Regions from separate parts of the Glutamicibacter mishrai genome, predicted to be linked through region 2. Evidence: riboswitches for the same ligand, from Rfam matches in the RefSeq annotation. Region 2 holds a riboswitch; the other holds the start of a gene.
The links. Region 2 has a riboswitch for S-adenosylmethionine ahead of D3791_RS07430 (substrate-binding domain-containing protein). Riboswitches for the same ligand answer to the same signal wherever they lie in the genome.

Region 1: linked by a shared signal. The riboswitch ahead of D3791_RS11340 (hypothetical protein) and the one ahead of D3791_RS07430 (substrate-binding domain-containing protein) in region 2 are both predicted to bind S-adenosylmethionine.

What each region holds. Positions count from the first base shown of each region.
Region 1 covers NZ_CP032549.1:2,385,647-2,396,847, forward strand. Annotated here, with positions in the region: gene D3791_RS11325 (DEAD/DEAH box helicase) at 1-2,515, opposite strand, end outside; gene D3791_RS11330 (LOG family protein) at 2,602-3,780, shown strand; gene D3791_RS11335 (VIT1/CCC1 transporter family protein) at 3,795-4,898, opposite strand; gene D3791_RS11340 (hypothetical protein) at 4,954-5,220, opposite strand; SAM riboswitch class IV at 5,234-5,346, opposite strand; gene D3791_RS11345 (DinB family protein) at 5,420-6,004, opposite strand; gene D3791_RS11350 (helix-turn-helix domain-containing protein) at 6,180-6,743, shown strand; gene D3791_RS11355 (hypothetical protein) at 6,840-7,265, shown strand; gene speB (agmatinase) at 7,482-8,468, shown strand; gene D3791_RS11365 (thiamine pyrophosphate-binding protein) at 8,468-10,111, shown strand; gene D3791_RS11370 (hypothetical protein) at 10,206-10,418, opposite strand; gene D3791_RS11375 (inositol monophosphatase family protein) at 10,480-11,201, opposite strand, start outside.
Region 2 covers NZ_CP032549.1:1,564,109-1,572,049, forward strand. Annotated here, with positions in the region: gene D3791_RS07410 (LLM class flavin-dependent oxidoreductase) at 1-920, opposite strand, end outside; gene D3791_RS07415 (ABC transporter permease) at 920-2,023, opposite strand; gene D3791_RS07420 (ABC transporter permease) at 2,020-3,021, opposite strand; gene D3791_RS07425 (sugar ABC transporter ATP-binding protein) at 3,018-4,556, opposite strand; gene D3791_RS07430 (substrate-binding domain-containing protein) at 4,540-5,580, opposite strand; SAM riboswitch class I at 5,649-5,739, opposite strand; gene D3791_RS07435 (SdpI family protein) at 6,008-6,370, shown strand; gene D3791_RS07440 (GntP family permease) at 6,453-7,814, opposite strand.

The DNA of each region.
Region 1 (11,201 bases), 820 kb from region 2:
TGAAGCGGCTCGTATTCAGGAAGAGCGCCGGCGCCACCAGAGACAGCAAGGCGCCGAGCTCGGACAAATTGTTCTCCATGGGAGTACCGGTCACCGCTAACTTGAAGTTGGTCTGCAGGTTCACTGCGGTGCGGTGGGCCTTGGTGGAACGGTTCTTCACGAACTGGGCCTCATCGAGGATCAGGCCTGCAAAGCGCTGGGCCTCATAAATCTCGTCATTCAGGCGCAGCAGCGTGTAGGTGGTGAGGATGACGTCGTAGTTCTCGGCCAACTCGCTGAGCTGCCGTGGCGAATTCAGCGTTCCCTCGATGCTGGTCACGCGCAGGCTCGGGGCAAACCGCTTCACTTCGGTCTCCCAGTTCGAGACAACCGAGCTTGGCGCAACAACCAGGAACGGGGCAGGAGTCTGCTGGGCCGCTGGCAGCTTGGCGCACGCCTCGCTGTCACTCCACAGCCCATGGGCATGAAGGATCAAGGCAATGGTCTGCAGGGTCTTGCCAAGGCCCATGTCGTCGGCCAGGATTCCGCCGAAGCCGCCTTCATACAAGCGGCTCAGCCAGCGGAAGCCTTCGACCTGGTACGGGCGCAATTGCGCGTTCAAGGTCTCCGGGACGCTGGCTTGCTCGCCCTCGGCTACCTTCAGAAGCGAGCGCATGCGAGCGATGAACAAATCGGCGCCGTCGATGCCTTCGGCGAGTTCATCAAGCTCTTCAAAGATGGAAATCTGGAAAACGGTGAGTTTCAGGTCGCCGTCTTTGGGCTTGTCGTTGAGTGCCTGCGCCTCGTCCACGAGGGCTTTGAGCTTCGCGAAGAGCGGCTGGTCCAGGGAGAACCAGGTATTGTCCGGCAGCTTGATCTTCATCGCGCCATTGCTCATGGCCTCGACGATCTGCGAAAAAGTAACCTCGTGGTCGCCCACGGTGATCAGCAATCCCAGATCCAGCCAGTCGGTGCGTTCGTGGTTCACCGCGTTGATCTTCAGCTGTGGAAGTTCGCGCAGCTGGCGGAATACCGGCCTGGTGCCCTTTTCATTGAGCTTCACCACAGGCAGGCTCTCGATGGCCGGCAAGATTTCGGAGACGAAGGTGATCACGCTTTCGCCGGAGTAGAACTTCGGGGAAAGATCAGGGTTCCCTGTACCGGTGGTTTGCTCGAAGACCTCGTTGATCGCGGCGCGCAGCTGCTCTTCGGCCTCGAAATCGTAGACTTCGTGCTGGTCCGGAACCCCTGGGTAGCGAACCTGGAATTCCAGGGTAGCCGAGTCGTTGGGCTCGCTCTTGTCATTCAGATCCCGCTTGTAGGTGGCTGTGGCCTGGACATAGGGAGGCTTGAGGTCGGGGAGCACCAACTCGTCGCTGGCGCTGCGAAGATCAAAACGGCGCGCCAAACGCGGGTAGGTCGATTCGAAGAAGCTGTCGATTTCCGCAACCGGGACGGTGACCGGACGCCGGTCGACGTACCAGCGGCGATGTGCCTCGGCGACCGGTTCCTGGCTCGGAGCCAACCAGATCTCATCCGGCTGGCCCAGCTGGGCGTAGAAGCCATGATCGGCGATGACGCCGCTGGGGGATTCGGAATCGAGGCTCAGGTCCTGGCCGTCGATATGCAGGATGCCGCCCAGTTGCATCTGCTGGTCGTCGAGCGTTGCCTGCATGCTGAAACTGGCCGGCTCCACGATGCGGATGCGCTGCTCGGAGCGGGTGGAAATGAGCGCGATGCCCAGTTCTTGGGCCTGCTGGAGCAGCGGCCAGAGGAGGTCCGAGGCGTACTCATCCATGAAGAGCCAGTCTTCGTCGACCTTGAACTGCAGCTGGGTATCGCTGCGGGCCATGGAGGCAAAGCGGGTGAACCAGTGGTGCTGGGAACGCAGCAGGTTCCACCCATAGGTCTTGAAGCCCAAAGTGGTCCAGCGCAATTGCCCGCGCACCCAGCGGCCCTCGGAATTGCGGACCATCGGGCGCACACCCAAACGGAAGCGCTTATTGCGGGTGGGGTGCGGGATGGTTCCGGTGGGCATCCACTGCTGCTGCTGGGTGGTGTTCTTCGCATCGAAGAGCATGAACTGCAGGCCCATGGCAACCACAGGGTCGTGCTGGGAACCGAGAAGCCCATCAGCCGGGCCAGGCTCAGAAGGTTCAAACCACGCGTCGATCTGCTGTGCCCACGCGGCCGAGTTCTTTTCTTCCGGCACAACTACCAGGCGCGGCAAAGAGGCGATCTTGTTCGAGACAATGGCCAACGCGGCAATGTGCGCGCAGATGCCTGGCTTCTCGCAAGTGCACTCGCAGAGTTCGATTTTCCAGTCGTTGCCCTCTTGCTGGACCTGGATCATCGGCGAGAATTCTTCGTCGTTGGCACGAACGGTGCCTTCGATTTGCCGAGTGGATTCATCAAATTCCACGTCAACCACGGAATTTTCTTGTGCCGCGATGTTCTTTCCGTAGAAGAACGGGACGTCGCCGAGATAACGCAGCAAGTGGCGGGCGTCGATGGTTGGTGGAACAGAATCACTCATCCTCTCATCGTTTCACGTTCCGGCCCGTGGTGAAAGTTGAAGGGCCGGTCTGTGAATAATCACTATCTATGACGTAGCGTTGACGCATGTCGCATATCTGGCCCTATTTACCGGCACGGGCAGTGAATATCACCTCGCTGATCGAGTTCGATCGCTTGGCTTCCGAGGCGTTGGCCGCAACTTCTGCCCGGGGCTTGGGCTGGCGGGTGCATCGCGTCGATCTGCGCGAGCGCGATTGTGTCCTGCGGTCCCTGGATCTATCCGAGGCGATCTTCATCGACTGCGAATTCTCCCCGCAGGGCAGGGCCTTGGTACAGGCGACGGGCGGGTTGTGCATGGGCTCCGGCCAGGAGCTTCCCTTCACCACGGGCGAGCGGGGCTTGTATAGCCCAGAGGAACTGTATTCGGGGATCCAGGTAGAAAGCTACGATCAGGTTCCGGACGCGAAGATCTACGCGTACTCGCAGCAGCACACGTCGCCAGCTGTGCGCACCTCCGATGATGCGATGGCAAGGACGCTGCACGATCATCACATCGGGCAGGCCCTCGTCTCGGAAGTGTACGAGGGCGCTTTCAAGGATTCCCCGTTGATCGGGGTGATGGGTGGCCACGCCATGGGGCGCGGGACGCCCGAATACGAACGCACCGTGGAACTCGGGCAACTCATTACGCGGGCCGGTTACGCCGTCGCCACCGGCGGGGGACCGGGAGCCATGGAAGCGGCCAATGCCGGTGCGTGGCTGGCGGACTACGATCCCAAGGACGTCCAGGGGGCCCTGAAGATGCTGGCTGCCGAACCTGATGCCATTCATCAGCGCACCGGGTGGGCCCGCACCGCGCTCGCCGTCAAGGAACGTTTCCCCAGCTCCCGGCAATCCCTGGGTGTGCCCACCTGGTTCTATGGCCATGAGCCGCCGAATCTTTTCGCCACGAGAATCGCGAAGTTCTTCACCAACTCCATCCGGGAAGCAATCCTCCTGGAGCAGTCCAATGGCGGGCTGATCGTCCTGCCCGGGGCCGCCGGAACAGTCCAGGAGATCTTCCAGGATGCCTGCGAAAACTACTACGCCACCGGGGCCAGAGTGGTTCCCATGGTTCTGCTGGGGCGCGAATACTGGACCAAGACCATGCCGGCCTGGCCTCTGCTCAAAGCGCTCGCCGCGCAGCGGGTCATGGAAGACCGGATTGCCCTGGTGGACACGGCCGCCGAGGCGATGGAATTCATCGACTCAATGAGCACCTTGCGCCGGCGCACGCGCTGGTAACGGACATCGGCCGGTCAGGCGACCTGCACGTCGAAAAGCAGGCCCAAGCAATAGGTCACTGCGGCGGCGCCCCAGCCGATGGCCAGCTGGCGCAGGCCGCGCTTGAGCGGCGAAGCGCCTGAGAGCAAGCCGACGATGGCGCCGGTGATCATCAGGGCGATGCCAACCAAGACCACGGAGATGGCGACCGCGGTCAATCCGCCCAGTCCGAAGATGTAGGGCAGGATCGGAATCACGGCGCCGGAAGCGAAAAGGCAGAATGAGGTAGCCGCGGCGCCGGTTGCCGAGCCGAGCTCCTCATGTTCGCTTTCCAATTCCTCCGCGCGTACCTCGGGGTTCAAGGAGAAGGACGGGTTGCAGTCGCAGGTGAACAGTCCCATGCGTTCGGCGACACGGTGCTCGGCATCTTCATCGTTCATGCCGCGGGCCTTGTAGATCAGCACTAGTTCGTTGGAGTCCAGATCGAGGTCGGGCGCAGCGGTCAGCGTGACCTGCGTGGGGCGCGAGGCGGTGAGCAGTTCACGCTGGGAACGCACGGAGACGAACTCGCCGGCGGCCATGGATAGCGCACCTGCCAATAGGCCGGCGATGCCGGAGAAGAGCACGAAGGTCGAGGAAACCCCGGTGGCCCCAATGCCCATGATCAGCGCCAGGTTGGAGACCAAACCGTCGTTGGCGCCAAAAACCGCGGCACGGAAGTTGCCGGAGAGCTGGGCGCGTCCCGCGGTGGCCAGTGCGCGGACTACTTCTTCGTGGACCTGTTCGTCCGCGGCCATCTGCGCGGTCGCGTCCTTGTCGTTGCGGTACGGCGAATTGCTTTCGGAACGTTGCGCCATGGCCAGGACGAAGACCGAGCCGAAGTTGCGTGCCAGGAAACGCAGGATGATGCGGCGCAATGAAGGGCGCACCGGCTTGGCATGTTCGCCGAGCTTGGTTCGCCAGTGTTCTTCGTGGCGGGCTTCGGCTTCGGCCAGTCCCAGCAGGATCTGCTTTTCCTGCCCGGTTTTCTTCTGGGCGAGGGTGCGGTAGATGGCGCCTTCGGCGACTTCATCGGCCAGATACTTTCGCCAGCGCTGGATCTGGGCGCGGGTAGGTTTGGTTGCTGACTGGTTCGACATCACGAAAACAGCTCTCTTGGCAGATCGAATTCCTTGGAGAAATCCGGTGAATAGGTCAGCTACCTACTTTAGTGGCCGGTTCCAGGGTTGGGAATTTGGCAAGGCTAAAAGCAACGGTGCGCCCCTGTGGCCTGCCGGCGGCGGCAACGGACAATCGCAGCTCGCAGGCCTCGGGGATGAAGATCGGGCGGCGCGCGCACCGGGCAAGGAGAAATTCCAGGCGTAGCGGATCGCTGACGTAGCAGATGTGCCATTGGCCGTGGACGGTGAATTGCACTTGGCCGGTCTGGCGGTCGACGATGGGCAGGACGGAATATGCCATGTGATGCGCTCTCGCTGGGTTCTTGCCCGGGCACAACGTGTGAACGGACCGCTTCTTCATCCGAACCACCCATGAATCTGGGGTTGGTGCACGGCAAGTCGGAGCTTGATGCCGTGTCTCGTGAAGCAACACCAGTGATGCTACCCGCCTGTGCTACGCGCAATGAAGAGTTGTTCCGTAATATGACCTGGCCTTCGGGCTACTGCTGGCCTCCACCGTCGGCCAGGCGGTTGATGGACTCGAATTGCTCGGCCCACTGCGCAGCGGAGTAGTCCGGGAGGTTGGGTGCTTCTGGGCGTAGTCCGGTGAATCCATCGAGCTGTTCGCGCACGATATCAAGGTGGCCGGCGTGCCGGGAGGTCTCGGCGATCATATGCACCATGAGTTGTTCCAGCGTGGTGTGCCGGCGCCGGCTCCACCAGGGCACCTCGACCGGCGCATCGAGCGGCAGCGGCTTGATCCCGGCGTCGGAGAACAGGATCGAGTCTTGATACAGGCCGATGATCTCGCCCGCGCTCAAGTGCGCTGGCGGCAGGAAGTCGGCCTGCGGATCCTCGGCATCCAGCAGGTTCTGGATGTAGGGGTCCTCCACGCTTCGGCCGAGGCACTGCGCGAAATACCCGTATTCGGTGGTGGCCAGATGATGGACGACACCAAGGATGTGCGTTCCGGTGGCGGTCAGTGGTTTGCGGGCCAGCCGGTCGCTTAGCCCCTGGGCTTTGTAGATGACGGCTTGGCGCGCGTCGCTGAGGTATTCGAGCAAAAGCTCTTTGCTGTGGTCCATGCTCAGAGTCTAATCAGCGAGCGGGACATCGAAGTGTGAAGTGTGTGAGACGCGGCATATTTGCAGGACTGGCGCTATGCTCTGTTTACTATTGGTAAACTTGCCGCGACAGGCCACTATGGCCGCCAAGATGGCCGCTGGTGTGCCGAAACAAACGACGCGATGGAGCTGACGAATGAAAACCCTGCCCGTGGAATCAAGCGGAGCCGCGATCAATATTGGTTCGCGGTTGCGTGGGGTTCGTCAGCGGCAGCGGATGACCATCGACCAGGTAGCCGAGCTTTCCGGGCTGACCAAAGGGTTCCTCTCGCGCGTGGAACGGGATCTCACCAGCCCTTCGGTATCAACGCTGCTGAAGTTGTGCGAAGTGCTCGGCATCGAGGTGGGCACCTTGTTCGAGGTGCCCGAGACTATGCTGGTGCGCTTGGAAGATGCGCCTCGGGTCTCCCTGGGTGGCGAGGGGATCACCGAGCAGCTGGTGACGCCGCGCAGTGAAAAGCGCGTGCAGATGATCCGTGCCGAAGTCGCTCCCAAGGGGGTCGGCGAGGCCGAGCTGTACTCCGTGGACTGCGAATTGGAAGTGCTCCACGTGATCTCCGGGAAGTTCACCCTGGTCCTGCCCGAGCAGCGCGTTGAGCTCCAAGCGGGGGACACCATGACTTTCCCGGGGCGCGAACCGCATAGCTGGGAGAACGAGTCTGATGATGTTGCCTTGGTGACGTGGACCTTGATCCTCTGATCCGTGGTGCCGCTATTCGGCGTGATGCCGTTCAGCGCGTATTCTAAAAAGGTGTGCTCGGCGTACGCACACCATGCGGTGATTGATAGGAGTGGCGTGGGTACTAGCGAGGTAACTGGCACGCGGGGCCAGCTGCGCTGCATCAGCTGGTGGGCCTCATTGCTTGTCGGCATTCTTGCCGGCACGACGCTGACCTGGATCCGCACGCAACGCAATTTCTTTTTCATCGGCGCGGTGATCATTGCCGTGGTGATTGTGGCTCTGGGGCTGCGGACCATCCGGCGCCGCGCTCGCTTCCCGCAGATGGCCCAAGCTCATGTTTCCTGGTCCTATGCCTTCTGGGCGGTCATTCTGCTGATCCTGGTCGGGCCAATCCAGCTGGTTTACGTCGCCGATGACTTCTCGGAGCTGATGCTGAAGTCGCTGGTTCTTTCCGCCGGCTTCACCCTCGGGATCCATGAGATCGATCGCTCGCTGGTCAATGCCAGCAAGAAGAACTATCACGCAACGCCGGCAGCCTAGGTGGCCGCTGCAGCGAAAACAGAACCCGGATGACAGATGCCGTGACCCCTGAGGGTCACGGCATCTGTGGCATTAAGCGGCTTTGCGCGTCATAGTCCCAGATTCGGTGGCTTGAGCCTTGACGTGACCTCGCCAACAAAATAGCATAATAGGAAACTGAAGTTTCATATTAGGCAACTATGGCAGTTGCCCGATGAGTGCCAGGAGGGCAAGAACATGAAAGAAGTCCGCATCGAGGAAAACGGCAATCTGGGGCCGATCAACGCTGCAATGATTCCTCGCTACGCAGGCGCTGGAACCTACGCCCGCCTGCCACGCCTGGACCAGGTGCAGAACGCCGACATCAAGATCATCGGCGTCCCTTTTGACACCGGTGTTTCCTACCGTCCCGGCGCCCGCTTCGGCGCCAACCACGTGCGCGAATCCTCGCGATTGATCCGCCCATACAACCCGGCCACCGACACCTCGCCCTTCGCGCAGAGCCAGGTCGTTGACGCCGGCGACCTCGCAGTGAACCCGTTCAACATCAACGAGGCCATCGAAACCATCCAGGACGAAGCCCTGGAACTGACCGCTGATGGCTCGAGCCTGGTCACCATCGGCGGCGACCACACCATCGCATTGCCGCTGCTGCGCGCCGCCTCCCAGCGCGCCGGCGCACCGGTGGCCATGCTGCACTTCGACGCGCACCTGGATACCTGGGACACCTACTTCGGCGCCGAATACACCCATGGCACCCCCTTCCGCCGAGCCGTGGAAGAAGGCATCCTGGACACCGAAGCCATCTGCCACGTCGGCACCCGCGGCCCGCTCTACGGCAAGAAGGACCTGGAAGATGACAAGCGTTTCGGCTTCGGCATCGTGACCAGCTCGGACGTGTACTACCAGGGCGTGCGCGAAATCGTCGACAAGCTGCGCGACCGTATCGGCAACCGCCCGCTGTACATCTCGGTGGACATCGACGTGCTGGATCCAGCCCACGCACCGGGCACCGGCACCCCGGAAGCCGGCGGCATCACCAGCCGCGAACTGCTCGAAATCCTGCGCGGCCTGCGCGGGTTGAACATCGTGGGCGCCGACATTGTCGAGGTCTCCCCGGCCTACGACCACGCGGAACTCACCGGCGTGGCCGCCAGCCACGTCACCTACGACCTGATCAGCCTGATCAGCGACTTCCGTTCCACCCAGGGGCTGAACAAGTAATGAGCGAACAGCCTCAACGCAATGGCGGCGACCTGGTCATCGAGACCCTCACCGCGCTGGGCGCCAAAACGGTGTTCGGCATCCCCGGACAGCACGCCTTGGGGCTGTTCGACGCGCTGTCACGTTCCAACCTGGAATTCGTCTCCTCGCGGGTGGAAAACAACTCGGCCTTCGCCGCCGACGGCTACTCCCGCGCCACCGGCGAGGTCGGCGTGCTCTTCCTGTCCACCGGCCCCGGGGCGCTGACCTCGCTGGCCGGATTGCAGGAAGCCTACGCCACCGGCGTGCCGATGGTCGTTGTGGCCAGCCAGATTCCCCTGGATGGACTGGGTGCCCGCCGCAAGGGCATGCTGCACCAGCTTGATGACCAGAAGGCTTCGGCCGCGAACGTCACCAAGTTCCAGCAGACCGTGCACCACGCTTCGGGCATCCCTTCGGCGATCCAGGACGCCTGGGCCCGAGCCATCACCGTGCCCATGGGCCCGGTCTGGGTCGAGGTGCCACAGGATGTGCTGCTGGCCCAGGTCATGGTCCCGCCGGTGCAGGACGCGTTGGCTGAAGCCTACGAGCACCCGCCGCGCGAGGAACTGATCCGCGAAGCGGTCAACTGGCTCTCCGATGCCCAGCGCCCGGCCATTATCGCCGGCGGCGGCGTGCGCCGCGCCGGCGCGCAGGCCGAACTGCTGGCAGTGGCCGAAACCTTGCAGGCTCCGGTGCTCTGCAGCCCCGGCGGCAATGGGGCTTTCCCCTGGAACCATGAACTGTCCCTGCAGTCCTGGGTCGAGGACCGCCATGCCACCGAGGCCATGGAAGATGCCGACGTGCTGCTGGTCATCGGCTCGGCGCTGGGCGAAGTGACCAGCAACTACTTCACCCTGGAGCCGCGCGGCAAGATGATCCAGATCGACGCGGAACCGCGAGTGCTGGAGTCCAACACCCCGGCCCTGGGCATCCGCGCCGATGCCCGCGAAGCGCTGAAATTCCTCGATCGGGATCTGCGCGCCGCCGGGTTCACCTCGCAGGCCAACTGGCACGGCCAGAGCCCAGCGGGCATCGTCGCCCAGACCCTGGAGAAGATCCAGGCGCGCCTGGACCAGCAGGACCTGGCCAAGGAACGCAAGTTCATGGCCGATATCCGTGCGGCCGTTCCGGCCCAGATGCAGACCTTCTGGGATATGACGATCGCGGCCTACTGGGGCTGGAGCTGCTGGGATGCCAAGGACGGGCAGTTCCACTCGGCGCAGGGCGCCGGCGGGCTCGGCTTCGGATTCCCTTCGGCCATTGGCGGGGCCATCGGCACCGGCCAACGCGTGCTGGCAGTCAGCGGCGACGGATCCTCGATGTATTCGATTGCCGAGCTGGCTACCGCCAAGCAGCATCAGGCCCCGGTGACCTGGCTGATCGTTGACGATGGCGGATACGGCATCCTGCGCGAATACATGGAGGGCGCTTTCGGCAAGGCGACGGCCACCGAGCTGGCGCGTCCGGACTTCGTGGCGCTGGCCCAGTCCTTCGGCGTTCCGGCCCGCGAGGTGGAAGTCGAGCAGATCGGCGAAGCGCTCGCCGAAGCGCTGGCCGAGCAGGGCCCGAACGTCATCGTGGTCAAGACCCTGCTTAAGATGTTCGCTCCGACGCACCTGTAAAGGGCCGGGCGATAGCGGGCAGGAATATGGTGGCCTCGGACCGTCGGCAATTGCTGACGTCCGGGGCCACAGCCTTATCGAATGCCAACAGCGCCTAGTGCGTGAAGTGGTACACCACGCCGAAAAGCACTGTGGAAATGCCCATGCAAATACCGATGAGCAGTGGCTCCCAGTCCAGGGACTGGGCTGCCAACATCACTGCGAAGGCACCGAAGAGAACTATCGCTCCGATTCCTCCCAGGATCACTCCTCCGCCTCCATGGTGCCGCACGGCGGAGTGTGCGGTCCGGTGGAATAGTGGTTCCATGCCGCCATGATACGACCGAATTGCTGCTGAACCGAGGGATCGGGGCGGAATCCGGATATTGTCAGATTTCTTGGGTCCCGCCGCCGGTGCGCAGCTCGTGGATTTGCCGGGCGGCGCTGTCCAGCGAGGGGTAATCGGCGCCCGGGCCCTGGGCGATGAAGCCGGGGCATTCATGATCCGCCAATTGGCTGTTCCCGTAGGAAAGGCCGCGGAAGCTGCCGTGGGCCATGCGCACCAGATGCGCTCCGGCGGCCACATCCCAGACCTTGGTATCAAAGCCGATCGTGGCATCACACCACCCGGCAGCCACATGGGCCAAGGCCAGCGCGGCGCTGACCTTTCGCCGGACGGTGGCGAAGTCCTCGATCCACTGCCCGAAGAGCTGCAGGGCCAAGTCACCGTCCTGTTTGAGGGACTCCGCGCCGGGATAGTCGGTCATCAGGTTGGCCCGGGACTGTTCGGGGCGGGATTGCGGGTGCAGGAGAACATCGTTGAGCAGTGCCCGCTGCAGGTTCGCGGTGAATTCGTCTCCGGAGATCGGGTCGATGATCACCGCGGCCACCAGATGGCCATCGATCGCGGCGGCAATGGAAATGCAGAAGAAGGCGACGCCGTGCACGAAGTTGCTGGTCCCGTCGATCGGGTCGACAATCCACTGCACCGCGCCGGGGGCTGCTTGTCCTTGCTGGGTGGAGATCTTTTCCTCGCCCAGGACCCATGAATCCGGGACCGAGGCGAGCAGGGATTCGGTGATGATCTGCTGGCTGCGGCGGTCGATGTCCG
Region 2 (7,941 bases):
CCCTCGCGTGAAGCGTAGGACTGGTATTCACGGTAGAGCTTCTCGGCTTGGGCATCGGAGTCGGCCACCACGGTAGTCATCAGCGCGTAGATCTTGGCCGCATCCCGGGGCCTGCCGACCAGTTCGAATTCATCGCGGATCGCGTCGGTCTGTCGACGGGTGACCGCGGTGTTGATCGAGTTCAGGAAGATGCCTTCTGCGTGCTGGGCGCCGAAGCGCCGGCCGCGGGAGGAGGCACCGGCTTGGAAGATCGCCGGGGTGCGCTGGATGGAGGGCTCAGAGAGGTGGATGCCGGGCACGTCGAAGTACTCGCCGTGGTGGTTGATCGGGTGCACCTTGGAAGGGTCGGTGTAGACACCGCGTTCGCGGTCCTTGAGCACCGCGCCTTCCTCCCAGGATCCTTCCCAGAGCTTGTAAACCACGTCCATGAATTCATCGGCGATGTCATAGCGGGCATCGTGATCCAGCTGCCGGGTCATGCCCAGGTTGCGGGCCGCCGACTCCAGGTAGCTGGTCACCACATTCCATCCGATGCGCCCGCGGGTGAGGTGATCCAGCGAGGAGAACTTCCGGGCCAACGCGTAGGGCTGTTCGTAGGTCAGCGCGCTGGTCACCGCGAAGCCGAGATTTTTCGTGGCCGCGGCCATGGCGGAAACCTGCATGAACGGATCATTCAGCGGCACCTGGTCGGCGTCGAGCAGCGCTGGCCCGCTGGAGTTCTGGTACACGTCATAGATGCCCAGCACATCGGCGAGGAACAAAGCGTCGAATCCACCGCGCTCCAGGGTCTTGGCCAGATCAACCCAGTATTCAAGGGTGTTGTACTCATCGGCCCTATTCTGCGGATGCCGCCAGAGCCCCGGGCTTTGATGGCTGACGCAGGTCATGTCAAAGGCGTTCAGGTGGATGCGCTTGCTCATTAGTTGCTTCTTCCCTTTGCGGTGGTGGTCAGTGCTTGGCGCTTTGCCGTGCGCAGTAGCGCGAAAATGCCGGTTGCCGATTGGCCCTTGGACTGCCCGAGCACCACGGCGGCGAGCAGGATCGCCAGCAGCACCAGGCCGCGAGCCAGGTCCTGCCAGAAGAAGGACAGGCCGATCAGGTTCAGCCCGTTATCCAGCAGGCCGAAGATCACCACGCCGATCAGCGTTCCGCCCACGGACACCCGTCCGTAGCGGCTGATGGTTGCCCCGATGAAGACCGCTCCGATGGCATCCATCAGGTAGGCCTGGCCGCTGCCCGGAACATAGCCGTTGGAGCGTGCGGCCAGCACCACTCCGGCGAATCCGGCGATGACCGCGCACAGCAGGTACGCGCTGGCAATCAGCGTATTGATCCGCAGGCCCGAGATCTTCGCCGCGCTGGGCTGTTCGCCGGCCATGGTCAGCTTGCGCCCATAACGGGTGATGCCAAGAAGCAGAGCCACTACCACGGCAATGGATACCGCGTTGATGATGGCGGCATCGATGTCCAGGAAGTAGCCGCGCCCGATCACGGCAAAACCATCGGGCACCAGTGGCGCTGAAAGGTAGATCGGCGCGCCGCCGCTGGTCAGCAGCTGCTGCACGCTGGTGCCGACAAACCAGACACTCAAGGTGGCCAGAAAGGCAGGGATCCGCAGAACCACGATCAACAGCGCATTCACCAGCCCCACGACCAGGGCGAAAAGCAATCCACCGGCCACAGCCACCCACGCACGATACCCGTCGTGGATCAGCCAGGCGCTGGCCAAGGCACCCAAGTCGAGGGCCACGCCAATCGACAGGTCAATGCCGCCGGCCCGCACCACCAGGGTCAGGCCAATGGCAACCAACGCCAGGAGCGCTACCTGCCCCAGGATTCCCACGAGGTTTCCCGCCGTGAAGAACACCGGGCTGAGCACCGAGAACACCATGAGGATCAGGGCCAGGGTTCCAGGAGCCACCAACCGCGATGCCTGGAAGGAGCCGCGCTTTTTGGCGCTTCCGGTGGTTGGGGATTCAGGGGTCGGCGCCGAGGGCGCGGCAAGAGTTTGAGCGGTACTCATCGGTTCTTCCTTCCGCGCAGGGTCACGCTGGCCAGAACCAGCAAGATCAGCAGGCCCTTGGCTGCGCCCACCCACTGGCTGGCAACGCCGAGCAGGGTCAGCCCGTTATCCAGGGCGGCGACGAACACTGCGGCCAGTACGGTGCCGACAACGCTGACCAGTCGCCGGCGGGAGAAGATCATGGACATATAGGCCACCAGGATGATGTCCAGCAGGATCTGCGTTCCGATGCCGGGAACCGCAGCCGAGAGCCTTGCCACCAAGAGCGTCCCAGCCAGGCCCGCCAAGGCCGAACTGAGCACATAGCTGGCCAGCCGGTATTTGCGGGGATCCAGCCCGGCCACCTGGGCGGCGGTAGGGTTCTGGCCGACAGCATAGGAATTCACACCCCAGCTGGTCTTGCCATAAACCCACCAGCCGGCGGCCCCGATGATGATCAGCAGCCAGGCCGCCAGCGGGATCCCGAGGAAAACACTGCCCCGGGCAGCCTCGAAGAAGCCGCCGGACACGGCGATCTTCAGGTTCTGACTGAAGACCAGTTCCAGCGAAGCGGCCACGCCCATGGTGGCCAAGGTTGCCAGCAGCGGGCGCAGGCCCAGGGTCACCGAGATCCCGTTGATCACGCCGATCGCGGTAGCCACCAGCACTCCGTAGAGCACCGCAAGCAACCCCGGAGTGCCGGTGGCGGCAGCCAGCGCGGTCACGGTGCCGGAGAGTCCTGCCACCGCGCCGGTGGACAGGTCGATGCCGCCGTTCAGGACATCATCGCCGCCAGCGATGATCACGATCGCGAGGCCCACCCCGGCAATGCCGAAGACCGAAGCCTGGGTCAAGATGGTGGCGATATTCGATGCCGTCAGGAAAAATGGCGAGCCGAAAACGAAGAGCAGCAGTACCGCGGTGATGCCGGCATAGCCGATCCAGGCGGCCAGGCTCGGCTTCTTGCCGCGTGCGCTGCGCGCCGGTGCGTCGTTGACGGTGGCAATGGCGGTGCTCATGCGTTCACCTCTTCTCGTGGTGTTCCGGTTCCTTGGCCGCTGGAGGCCAATTGCAAGATTCGTTCGGTGGTCACTTCGGCGGAGGACAGCTCGGCGATGATCCGGCCCCGATAGAGGACCAGCACTCGATCGGCCAGCCCCGCTACTTCTTCCAGATCAACGCTGACCATCAATGCGGCCGCGCCGTCGTCGACCAGCTGGTTGATCTGCGCGTAGATATGCGCACGGCTTCCCACGTCCACACCCGAGGTGGGCTGGTCCAGCACCAGCACATCGGATCCCTTGGCCAGCCAGCGGGCCAGGACGGCTTTCTGCTGGTTGCCGCCGGAGAGGCCCGAAGCCACGGCTTCGGGATCAGCCGGGCGGATGTCCAGGCGCTGCACCAGTTCGCTGGCTGCCGCGCGCTCCTTGCGCGCGTCGAGCAGTCCCAGCCGGCGGCCGAGTTTGCGCAGGCTCGCGGCAGCGATATTCTCGCGCACGGTATTGCGCAGGAAGATGCCATCCTGATGCCGGTTCGAGGGGACGTAGGCGCCGGCGCGGGCGGCGAAGTCCGCGGCGGATTTCACCGGGTGGCCATGCAATAGCGCGGTTCCGGCGTGTGGTTGGTTCCCGGTCACCGCATCGGCGAGCACCTCGATCCCCGATCCCACCAGGCCGGTCACAGCCACGATTTCCCCGGGCGCCACCGAAAGATTGATGTCGCTCAGCTTCCCGGCGACCGACAGGTTCGAGAGCTCAAGGGCAGGCTCCCCCTGCTGTGCGGGTGCCTCGCGCTTCTGATGCGAGAACTCGTTGACCTGGTTTCCCAGCATCAGGCCAATGACATCCTCGATGCTGTCACCGGCGGCAAAACTGGCGTCGCCGGCATTCTTGCCATTGCGCAGCACGGTAATCCGGTCGGTAATCTGCTGCAGTTCCTGCAGATAGTGGGAGATGAAGATGATGCCCACTGAGCGATCACGCAGATGCCGGATCGTATCGAAGAGCTGTTCAACCTCATCATTGGCCAGCGGCGCGGTCGGCTCATCGAGGATCAGCACCTTGGGCTCTGCCAGCACGGCGCGGGCTATCTGGATCAGCTGCTGCTGGGCAACGCTCAGCTCGTCAACGAAGGCCGAGGCATCCAGCTCTTGGCCGGTGGTGCGCAGGATGTCGGCTCGGGCCGACTCTTGCACGGTGCGCTCATGGCGCCAGAGCCCGCGGCTCTTGCTCGTGCCCAGATACAGCTGCTCGGCTACGGTCAGGCGTCCGGCCAGATGGCGGTCCTGGTGGATTACCTCGATGCCTAGAGCTTCCGCGTCCGCGGGGCGGCGGATCTGCACCGCGTTGCCAGCCAGTTCGATCTGGCCGGTATCCAGGGTGTACAGGCCGGTGAGGATCTTGATCAGCGTGGACTTGCCGGCACCGTTTTCGCCGACTAAGCCCAGGACTTCGCCGGCCCGGAGCTGCAGGTGGACATCGTCGAGCACCTTCACGGCTCCGAAGGATTTGTTGATCCCGGCCATGCTCAGCAATGCATTAGATGCCGTTGTCATTGCGCACCTGATTCACGTTGTCCTTGTCGACAAAAATCGGCTCAGCATAGCTGGTGCTCGGAACCTTGTCGGTTTGCCCATCGAGGAACAGGGCGATGTTGGTGGCCGAGGTAGCCGCAATCTGCTTGGTGGGCTGGGCGACAGTGAACTGGTAGGAGCTCTGCGGGTCCGCGATCAGATCCAAGGCTCCGGGTTCCGCGTCGACGCCATAGAGCTTGATGTCATTATCGGTGGGGTCGATGGCCTGCGCCGCTCCGATCAGCGGCATGTCCCAGCACGACCAGATCGCGTCGACTTCGCCCTCGGGCAGCCTGCGCAGCTGATCCTGGATCTGGTTCTTGGCATCCTCGATGGTGCCCTCGTACTTGTCCTGGAGTTCAGGGGTGATCTTCTCGATATTCGGGTAGTCTTCGAGCACCAGGTTCAGGCTGTTGTAGCGAATTCGGCACGGCGTCACGCCGGGGAAGCCATTGAAGACCAGGATCTTGCCCTTGCCGTGCAGGTCTTCTGCCATGGTGCGGGCCAGCGTGGTGCCGACATTCCAGTTGTCGCTGGTGACGTTGTTCTTCGAGTATTCGCTCTGGAAGTCGATGGTGAACAGCGGGATCCCGGTGGCGTCCACCTTGGCCAGGGCAGGTGTGAGCGTCTGCGCATCACCCAGGATCACCACGATGGCGTCCGGCGACTGGGTAATCAGGTTTTCCACGTCGGAAACGTGCTTCTCATCCTTGGCTTCGGCCTGGGTAGCGACGACCTCGCCGCCGAGTTCCTTGATGCGTTCCTGGATCTGCTGGTAGACCACACGCGAGTAGTCGTGCAGGATATCCTTGGCCGCGATGCCGACCTTTTTGCCTTCAAGCGTAGGAACGTTCTCGAGCTTCTGCTCGGCTTGCGGGTTGCTGCTTTGCGCCGCGACCGGAGCGACTTCCGGGCGGGGTTCCTTCAACGAGCAACCCGCGAGCAGCGTGGTTGCCGCCAGGGCAACAACCATAAGCTTCAGGATGTTCGGGCGAGTGCGAGTCATGCCGTCCCTCTCTTAGACAGATAGAACCGAGGGATCCCGAACAGAAGTCCTTGCTTCTCGACCCGGGAGCTCCATCGAACCTGGCTTTAGCACTATCTGCAGGATGCAGACTTGCTGCGGCGTCGCGGAGCCAGGTCTCTCAGCCGCTCTGGATGGGTGTCATTCGAGTCAAACATCGATCCGCCAAGGTGGCTATTACAGCGTCATGGGAGGGAACACTGCGTCAGATCTCTTCACAAATCCGGGGTTTTCGACGGCTTGAAGCCCATTGGACGCTTGAAAAGCGCGTCATATGTCCGCATATTACGTTCTCTGGTTCGCAGTGTTCCTGTTGTTTGAACCGGATAAGTCCCGTATGGCTTGGGTCTAGAAAAATATCAAAATCATATAGACTGAATCTAAAGACACTAATCGATAGGACACGCGCGTGGACCTAACCAGCACATTGAGCCTGATGTTCGGGTTGCTAGTACTCACACTCACCGCGGGCATACTGGCTCGCATGGGAGCCCAAGGGCGCATACCGCGCAACAACAGCGTTGGCGTGAAGACCCGTCACACCCTGGCCAGCGATGAAGCCTGGCTGGCAGCGCACCGTGAAGCTGCGCCAATCCTTCAGATCTTTGGCATAACTGGCTGGCTGTTTTTGATCGCCTCGGCAATCTTCTGTTTCATGCAGAATTTCACCGTAGCTTTTACCGTAACCGCTATCGGCTTTGCCCTAGGCGTCACCATGATGCTGGTTGCCGCTTCCAAGGGGAACAAGGTCGCCAAAGAGCTCTCCGCTTGAACGCCAGTTAAAGAGAACACCGCGCCATCAATGAAGCGTTCGTTGATGGCGCGGCGCTGATAAGAATTGCCCGACAGGCCCCCTAGAGCAGGACCGCCCCGAGGATCCAGACGGTGGCAAACGCCGCAGTACCCTGGATCGCCGTGGCAACACTGAGGGTCTTGTACGCGGTGATCACCGGAATCCGGCTGAGCTGCGAGACCACCCAGAAGTATGAGTCGTTCGCATGCGAAACAACCATCGCACCGGCGCCGACCGCCAACACGCTCAGCACCATTCCCAGCTCGGAATCCAGCCCCAGCGATCCAAGCATCGGAGCAACCAGCGCGGAGGTGGTCACCATCGACACCGTGGACGAGCCCTGCGCCGACTTCAACGCGGCGGCAATCAAGAATGGCACGGCCAGCCCCAGGCCCAGGCCGCTCAAGGAACCTGAGAGGAATTCGGTCAGCTTGGAGGAGGCCAGCACGGCGCCGAAGGCCGCCCCAGCGCCGGTGATCAGCAGGATCGGTGCGGCGGTACGCACTGCCTCGTTCATCTGGTCATTGAAGTCGGAGAGCTTCTTGTCCCCGCTCAGCAGCGGCGTGGCCGAGAGCAGGCCGAAGATCAGTGCGATCACCGGGGTGCCGATGAACGACAGGACCTCAACCAGCGTGCCCTCGCCCAGAGGCTGTGATGGCAATTTGGCGATGGACGCGGCACAGATCAAAACCAGCGGCACCAGGATCGGCAGGAACGCCAAGACCGGATGCGGCAATTTGCCGAAGCTTGCACGCAGCTGCTCGTAGTCCAGGTCGGCCAGATCGTTCTCGTCGTCCGAAGCCATCGGCGTCCACTGGGACTTGTTGAACCTGCTGGCGTAGGCCAGGCCGGCCAGCGCGGAGATGGCAGCGACCGGCAGGCCCACGGCGATGATCAGCCCGAGGTTATCGGCGATGCCGATGCTCTCGGCGGCGGCCAGCGGCCCGGGAGTCGGAGGAACCATGGTGTGGGTGGCGTACAGGCCGGTCATCAGCGCCACCGAGGTCGCCAGCGCCGATACCCCGGTGCGCAGCGTGATGGCCTTGCGCAGCGAGTTGAGCACCACGTAGCCCGAGTCGCAGAAGACCGGAATGGAGACGATGTAGCCGATGATCGTCAACGTCAGATTCGGGAATCTGGTGCCCAGCACCTTGATCAGCGCGTCGGCCATCGAAATGGCGGCGCCCGAACGTTCCAGGATGATGCCGATCATCGTCCCGAAAAGGATCACCAGGCCGATATTGCCCATGGTGTTGCCGAACGCCGTGGTGACGGTGCTGGCCACTTCGGCCAAGGGGATCTTGTAGGCGAATGCGGCAAGTATGGCGGCGCCGATCAGCGCGAGGAAGGGGCTGATTTTCCAGCGCGCTGTCACCAGCACAATGGCGATCACGAGGATCAACAGAACAATTAGCTCGTACACGGTTGGTTGGCTCCTTTGCCACGGTCTGCGGTGTACTCTCCGGCAAAACGGCTCAAGCTTTGGTGGTTCGGAGAGTTTGCAATGAGCCAATACTAGGAAAGCGGCAAAAGATAACCTATGGGCATGC